2 regions of the Streptomyces sp. NPDC002701 genome follow, and region 1 is predicted to be linked to the other one. Evidence: riboswitches for the same ligand, from Rfam matches in the RefSeq annotation. Region 1 holds a riboswitch; the other holds the start of a gene.

Region 1 (4,061 bases):
TGGACATCCACGACCGGGTGCGGGTCCGGGGGGAGGTGCAGCGGCTCGCCGACCGGTGTGTCCAGCGGCTGCGGGCGGCACATCTGTCGGGGCGGACCATCGTGCTGAAGGTACGGCGGTACGACTTCTCCACACTGACCCGGTCCGAGACGCTGCGGGGGCCCACGGACGATCCCGCGGTGGTGCGGGAGGCTGCCGCGCGGCTGCTGGAAGCGGTGGACACCACGGGGGGTGTACGGCTGCTGGGGGTCGGGGTCTCCGGGCTCGCCGACTACACGCAGGAGGACCTCTTCGCCCAGGCGCGGGCCGCTGCCGAGGAGGGGGCGGGGGAGTTGGCCGGCGGTGAGGAGTCCGAGGAGGTGGCGGAGGCCGTCGAGGAGCCGGAGGCCGTGGTGGAGCGCCAGTGGCGGGCGGGGCATGACGTTCGGCATGCCGAGTTCGGGCACGGGTGGGTGCAGGGGAGTGGGCTGGGGCGGGTGACCGTGCGGTTCGAGACGCCGTTCTCCGGGCCGGGGCGGGTGAAGACGTTTCGGGTGGATGATCCTGCGTTGGAGGTGGCTGAGCCGTTGCCGTTGGTTGAGCGGGGGGCTCCGCCGGGAGCGGGTGAAGTGGGGTCGGCTGGGCGGGGTGGAGAGGGGTAGGTGGGGGTGGGTGAAGGGTGGGTGGAGCGGGTGCGGGTTCGTTGTGGCTGGTCGCGCAGTTCCCCGCGCCCCTGAAAAGATTGCGCCGTTCCCCGCGCCCCTGAAGGTGGAAGGCTGCGCCGTTCCCCGGGTCCCTGGAGGTTGGGGTCAGGCTGGTTCTTGGGTGGGGAATGGGGGGGCCGGGGCTGTGTCCAGGCCGTAGTGGTGGTAGAGCTGGAGTTCCTGTTCGGGGGAGAGGTGGCGGCCCACGCCGAAGTCCGGGGCGTCTCTGATCAGGGCACGTTCGAACGGGATGCGCAGGGATCCGTCGACGAACTCGCTGGGCTCCAGGGGGACGAAGACGTCCCGGCTGAACAGGCCGGTGCGCAGGGCGGCCCACTCCGGTACGCCGGTGGCGTCGTCGAGGTAGATCTCGTCGACGGTGCCGATCCTCGTGCCGTCGCGGTCGAACGCCTTGCGACCTATCAGGTTGCGCGGATCGATGTCGGTCTGCACGGTCCCTCCAGCTGCTCGCAACTCATCCGTAAGCACTACGAAAGAGCACTTTGGGGAGGGCGGCCACTCGAGGGAACCCGCTGGTACGCTGGGCAACGGCTGCTGACCCCATGCGGGAGAGTCCTCCGGACCACGACGGAGGCGCCGAAGGAGCAACTCCTCCCCGGAATCTCTCAGGCACACGTACCGCATGGACGAGGTCACTCTGGAAAGCAGAGCGGTGTTCGAGTATTCGACGGTCTCCGCTCTCACCGACGGTGAAAACCGGAGCGCCCCGCGGCGGTCCGGTGAAGCTCTCAGGTCGCGATGACAGAGGGGGAGGCCGCTCGGGCCCCACACCGTGGTGCCCTCGAAGGTCGTCAGACCAGGAGGCCCCCGCCATGACCGCCCCTCGTATTCCGCTCTCCGAGCTCGAACAGGGAATCCCCTTCGAGCAGCGTCACATCGGGCCCGACTCCGAGGCCCGCGCCAAGATGCTCGCGCAGGTGGGGTACGGCTCGCTCGACGAGCTGACGGCCGCCGCGGTGCCGGACGTGATCAAGAACGCCGACGCGCTCGACCTGCCGGGCGCGCGCACCGAGGCCGACGTGCTGGCCGAGCTGCGCTCCCTCGCGGACCGCAACCAGGTGCTGGACTCCATGATCGGGCTCGGCTACTACGGCACCTTCACGCCGCCCGTCATCCTGCGCAATGTGATGGAGAACCCGGCCTGGTACACGGCATACACGCCTTACCAGCCCGAGATCTCCCAGGGGCGGCTCGAGGCCCTGCTGAACTTCCAGACCATGGTCGCCGACCTGACGGGGCTGCCGACCTCCGGTGCCTCCCTGCTCGACGAGGGCACGGCGGCCGCCGAGGCCATGGCGCTGTCGCGGCGCATGGGGAAGAACAAGAAGGGTCTCTTCCTCATCGACGCGGACACCATGCCGCAGACCGTCGCCGTGATCCGTACCCGCGCCGAACCCGCCGGTGTCGAGGTCGTCGTCGCCGACCTGAGCGACGGCATCCCCGCCGGGCTCGCCGAGCGCGACATCAACGGCGTGCTCCTGCAGTACCCCGGCGCCTCCGGTGCCGTACGGGACCTCAAGCCCGTCGTCGACCAGGCGCACGAGCTGGGCGCGGTCGTCACCGTCGCCGCCGATCTGCTCGCCCTGACCCTCCTCACCTCGCCCGGTGAGCTGGGCGCCGACATCGCCGTCGGTACGACGCAGCGCTTCGGTGTGCCGATGGGCTTCGGCGGGCCGCACGCCGGATACATGGCCGTACGGGAGAAGTTCGCGCGCAGCCTGCCCGGCCGGCTCGTCGGTGTCTCGGTCGACGCGGACGGCGACAAGGCGTACCGGCTCGCCCTGCAGACGCGTGAGCAGCACATCCGCCGTGAGAAGGCCACCAGCAACATCTGTACGGCGCAGGTGCTGCTCGCCGTGATGGCCGGGATGTACGCCGTGTACCACGGGCCCGAGGGCCTGCAGACCATCGCGCGGCGTACCCACCGGTACGCCACGATACTCGCCGCGGGCCTGGCGGCGGGCGGAGTCGAGGTCGTCCACGAGGCGTACTTCGACACCCTCACCGTGCGGGTGCCGGGCCGGGCGGCCGAGGTGCTCGCCGCCGCCCGCCGGGGCGGGGTCAACCTCCACCTGGTGGACGCCGACCACCTGTCCCTCTCCTGCGACGAGACGACCACGCGGGCCCAGCTGGCCGCCGTCTGGTCGGCGTTCGGCGTCGACGGCGACGTGGCGGCACTGGACGCGGCGGCCGAGGACACGTTGCCGGCGACGCTGCTGCGCACCGACGTGTACCTCGCCCACCCGGTCTTCCACCAGTACCGCTCCGAGACCGCGATGCTGCGCTACCTGCGCCGGCTCGCGGACCGTGACTACGCGCTGGACCGGGGCATGATCCCGCTCGGCTCGTGCACCATGAAGCTGAACGCGACCACCGAGATGGAGCCGGTCACCTGGCCCGAGTTCGGGCAGCTGCACCCCTTCGCGCCCGCCGAGCAGGCGCAGGGCTACCTCACGCTCATCCGTGAGCTGGAGGAGCAGCTCGCCGAGGTGACCGGCTACGACAAGGTGTCGCTGCAGCCGAACGCCGGTTCGCAGGGCGAGCTGGCCGGTCTGCTGGCCGTCCGCGGCTACCACCGGGCCAACGGCGACGAGCAGCGCACCGTCTGCCTGATCCCGTCCTCCGCGCACGGCACGAACGCGGCCAGCGCCGTGATGGCCGGTATGAAGGTCGTCGTCGTGAAGACCGCCGGGGACGGCGAGATCGACGTCGAGGACCTGCGGGCCAAGATCGAGCAGTACCGTGACGAGCTGTCCGTGCTGATGATCACGTACCCCTCGACGCACGGTGTGTTCGAGGAGCACGTCGCCGACATCTGCGCGCAGGTGCACGAGGCGGGCGGCCAGGTCTACGTGGACGGCGCCAACCTCAACGCGCTGGTCGGGCTCGCCAAGCCGGGTCACTTCGGCGGCGACGTCTCGCACCTCAACCTGCACAAGACGTTCTGCATCCCGCACGGCGGCGGTGGCCCGGGCGTCGGCCCGGTCGGGGTGCGCGCGCACCTGGCGCCGTACCTGCCCAACCACCCGCTGCAGCCCGCCGCGGGACCGGAGACGGGCGTGGGCCCGGTCTCGGCGGCTCCCTGGGGCTCCGCGGGCATCCTGCCGATCTCGTGGGCGTACGTCCGGCTGATGGGCGGCGAAGGGCTCAAGCAGGCCACGCAGGTCGCCGTCCTCAGCGCCAACTACGTCGCCAAGCGTTTGGAACCGCACTTCCCGGTCCTCTACACGGGTCCCGGTGACCTGGTGGCGCACGAGTGCATCATCGATCTGCGGCCGCTGACGAAGGCGACCGGTGTGAGCGTCGACGACGTCGCCAAGCGGCTCATCGACTACGGGTTCCACGCGCCGACGATGT
Region 2 (4,061 bases), on a different contig from region 1:
TCCATGACCGCGACCGGGGCGAAGTTCTCCGAGGCGATCATCTCCAGCGTGGACTGCTGGCGGTGCAGCTCGGCGTCGAGGGCGGCGGCGACGTCCGGGTCGAGTTCGTGCAGGGGTGTGTTCAGAAGCGTCATCAGGTCAGGCGTCCTCAGGATCCGGAGAATTCGGCGTACTCGTCGGCGGAGAGCAGGTCCTTCGGCTCGTCCGCCACCCGCACCCTGAACAGCCAGCCGCCCTCGAAGGGGGCGGTGTTCACCAGCGCGGGGTCCTCCACGACGTCCTGGTTGATCTCGGTGATCTCACCGGAGACGGGGGAGTACAGGTCGCTCACCGACTTGGTCGACTCCAGCTCGCCGCAGGTCTCGCCCGCGGTCACCGTGTCACCGACCTCGGGGAGCTGGACGTACACGACGTCGCCGAGCGCGTTGGCCGCGTGCTCGGTGATGCCGACCGTCGAGACGCCGTCCTCGGCGCCCGACAGCCACTCGTGCTCCTTGCTGTAGCGCAGCTGCTGGGGATTGCTCATGGCCTGAATTCTCCTGTACGCGGGGAAGGGCTGATGCGGGGGGACCGATGGGGGCCGGGCAGTGTGCCCGAGGTCACGGGGTGTCTCACTGCTGACACCGGCGGACCGGTGCTACGTCCGGCACGCCGGGGCCGGTGTCACTTCTGGCGCTTGTAGAACGGCAGCGCCACGACCTCGTACGGCTCGTGGCTGCCCCGGATGTCCACGCCGACCCCGGCGCTGCCGGGCGCCGCGTGCTCCGCGTCGACGTACGCCATCGCGATCGGCCTGCCGAGCGTCGGGGAGGGCGCGCCGGAGGTGACCTCGCCGACGACCTTGCCGCCGGCGACGACGGGGTACCCGGCGCGCGGGACCCGGCGGCCCTCGGCGACCAGGCCGACGAGGACCCGCGGGGGCTTCGACTCGGCGCGGGCGGCGGCCTCGGACAGCGCCCGGCGCCCCACGAAGTCGCCCTCCTTCTCGAACTTCACGACCCGGCCGAGCCCCGCGTCGAACGGGGTGAGCGAGGTGGTCAGCTCGTGCCCGTACAGCGGCATGCCGGCCTCCAGGCGCAGGGTGTCCCGGCAGGAGAGTCCGCAGGGGACGAGTCCGGCGGGGGCCCCTGCCCCGGTCAGCGCCTGCCACAGCTTCTCGGCGTCGGCGGGGGCCACGAACAGCTCGAAGCCGTCCTCGCCGGTGTAGCCGGTGCGCGCGATCAGGGCCGGGACCCCGGCGACCGTGCCGGGCAGGCCCGCGTAGTACTTCAGCCCGTCCAGGTCGGCGTCGGTGAGGGACTTCAGGATGCCGGGGGACTCCGGTCCCTGTACGGCGAGCAGGGCGTAGGCGTCCCGGTCGTCGCGCACCTCGGCGTCGAAGCCCGTGGCGCGCTCCGTGACGGCGTCCAGGACGACCTGGGCGTTGGAGGCGTTCGCCACGATCAGGTACTCGGTGTCGGCGAGGCGGTAGACGATCAGGTCGTCGAGGATGCCGCCGTCGGCCCGGCAGATCATGGTGTAGCGGGCGCGGCCGGTCTTCACACCGCCGATGTTGCCGACCAGCGCGTGGTCGAGGAGGGCCGCGGCCTGCGGCCCGCTGACGGTGATCTCGCCCATGTGGGAGAGGTCGAAGAGACCGGCCCGGGTGCGGACGGCGAGGTGCTCGTCGCGCTCGGAGCCGTACCGCAGGGGCATGTCCCAGCCCGCGAAGTCGGTCATCGTGGCGCCGAGCGAGCGATGCAGGGCATCGAGCGCCGTACGGCGCGGTCCGGCGGGGGCGTTGCTGCTCACGGTGGGCTCCCAGGGCATGACGGCGATGTCGTTCCTCCCCATCTGTCATCGATAACCTGAGAGGTTCGCCGCGGCCACCGGTCGAGCGCGGTGGTCACTGACTTGCACCTTGGGTGGAGCCGACGTCCTGGCTGGCAGGGGACGGCCCGCTTTTCAGATGTGCCTCGCCCGCGCGGTAACGGGGCCTGAGAGATTCAAGGGAGGGACTTGCTCCTTCGGCGCCCGGGAACCCGTACACCTGCGTGTACGTCTTCCCGGAACTCTCCCGCGCGGATTCAAGCGGCCGGTATGCAGTTGGCGGGCACATCATTGCACGCGTCGGCCGCACAGGGGGCGCGTGGTGTCCGGACAGGGGGCGGACGGGTTCACGGACATCTGTGACGGGGCTGTGGCAGGACAAGAACGAAAACGAGGGGACCAGCGCATTACCTTCTCTTTACACTCGACGGGGATGGGTCTCCCGACCCCATGGGGAGGACGATCAGGGTGAACAGGACCACGGCGTACGCGACCGGCACGGGCATCGCGGTGCCCGAGCAGCCCCCCGCCCCGGCCAGGGAGGCGTGCGACCCGCTTCCGGTGCCCGTCGTCCGCGACCTGCGGGAGCGCGCGGGTCACAGCCCGCACGGCCTGCGCTTCGGGGCGGCCGACCTCGTGGTGGTCACGGGACTGCCGGGCAGCGGCAAGTCGACCCTGATGCGCCGGGCGGTGACCGGCCGCCGCATCGACTCCCAGGACACCCGTGACCGCTGGGACGGCCGCCTCGCCCGCTTCCTGCCGTACGCGGTCTACCGGCCCCTCGTCCGCGCCGCGCACTACGCGGGCCTGCGCCGGGCCCTGCGCTCCGGCGAGGGCGTCGTCGTGCACGACTGCGGCACGCAGGCGTGGGTGCGCAGCTGGCTCGCCCGGGACGCCCGCAGGCGCGGCGGCACCCTGCACCTGCTGCTCCTCGACGTCGATCCCGGCACGGCGCTCGACGGCCAGCGCGAGCGGGGCCGCGGCGTCTCGCGGTACGCGTTCGCGCGCCACCGAGGCGCGGTCGCCCGGCTGCTGCGCTCTGTGGAGAAGGGCGACCTCCCCGAGGGCTGCGGTTCGGCGGTGCTCGTCGACCGGGCCGCGGCCGACGTCCTGCGGCGCATCGACTTCGGCGACTAACCTCGTCCACCGCACACGGCGGTTGGAGCAGGCGGTGGTCATGGATTTCCCGGCACACGACATTCCGGCACAGGCACACCCCCACACGGGGTGGCCGGGCAACGAGCTGGAGGAGGTGCTCGCCGCCTCCCTGGGGCTTCCCCCCTCGCCCTCGACGGGCGCCCGGATCGTGGAGACCGTCGGGCGCAGTTTCCTGTGGGTGCCGCTGCCCGAGGGGGGCGGCCCGCACAGCGGCCCGCTCGACCTGCCCACGATCGAGCTCGGCGGGCAGGCGTACGTGCCGGTCTTCACCTCCGAGCAGCAGTTCCGGCAGGTCGTCGGCGACCACATGGCGTACACGGTGGCACCCGCCGTCGAGTTCGCGCGCGGTCTGCCGCCCCAGGTGGGCATCGCGCTGAACCCGGGCGGCACGGTCGGGGTGCCGCTGCCCCCGCCGGCCGTCGCCGAGCTGTGCCGGGCCGGGCGGACCGAACTGGACGGACCCGCGAGCGGCGGCCGGGTCCGGCTCTTCCAGCCCGACTGGCAGGACGACCCGGTGGACTTCCTGGCCGCGGCCTCCGCGGAGTTCGACACGGCCGGCATCGTGCTGAGCGCCCGGCGCTGTCTGGCGAGCATCGAGGGCGGCGACACGGTGATGTTCGTCGGCATCGAGACGGCCCACTGGGACGAGAGCGCTCGCACCCTCCCGCTCGACGCCCTGGGCCGGGCGCTGGGCCGGGTCCCCGTCGCCCACCCGGTGAGCCTGGTCTTCCTGGACGTGGCCCAGGATCCGGTCGCCGACTGGCTCCGCGACAAGGTCCGCCCTTTCTACACCCGAGCCTTCTGAGGGAGCCCGTTACGGGGCGCGCCCCGTAACGGGGCGCGGGGAACGGCGCGGCCGGCCACACACGGCCCGCACCCGACGACGCACAGAGAGTCCCGAGCTCGAAACACCGAACCCGGCGGAGCGCAACGGTGCTGTCGGGATCGCCACTTAAGCTGGTTTCATGGCTCGGTCGGGGTGGTGCGATGTTCAAGCGAATGCGGCCCCCGCCGAAGGGAACCCGTATGTCAGGGATGTCGCGAAGGGGCGGTAGAAGGTGAGCGCGTCGGGCACGGCCGCGGCCGGGCAGGTC

What was found. Region 1 has a riboswitch for glycine ahead of gcvP (aminomethyl-transferring glycine dehydrogenase). Riboswitches for the same ligand answer to the same signal wherever they lie in the genome.
Region 2: another riboswitch for glycine. It lies ahead of gcvT (glycine cleavage system aminomethyltransferase GcvT); the one in region 1 lies ahead of gcvP (aminomethyl-transferring glycine dehydrogenase).

The regions. Positions count from the first base shown of each region.
Region 1 covers NZ_JBIAQL010000010.1:282,610-286,670, reverse strand. Annotated here, with positions in the region: gene ACFYXC_RS26055 (DNA polymerase IV) at 1-641, shown strand, start outside; gene ACFYXC_RS26050 (PRC-barrel domain-containing protein) at 789-1,136, opposite strand; glycine riboswitch at 1,240-1,335, shown strand; gene gcvP (aminomethyl-transferring glycine dehydrogenase) at 1,517-4,061, shown strand, end outside.
Region 2 covers NZ_JBIAQL010000009.1:29,716-33,776, forward strand. Annotated here, with positions in the region: gene glyA (serine hydroxymethyltransferase) at 1-134, opposite strand, end outside; gene gcvH (glycine cleavage system protein GcvH) at 149-526, opposite strand; gene gcvT (glycine cleavage system aminomethyltransferase GcvT) at 664-1,809, opposite strand; glycine riboswitch at 1,955-2,069, opposite strand; gene ACFYXC_RS23730 (AAA family ATPase) at 2,278-2,946, shown strand; gene ACFYXC_RS23735 (enhanced serine sensitivity protein SseB) at 2,987-3,772, shown strand; gene ACFYXC_RS23740 (enhanced serine sensitivity protein SseB C-terminal domain-containing protein) at 4,026-4,061, shown strand, end outside.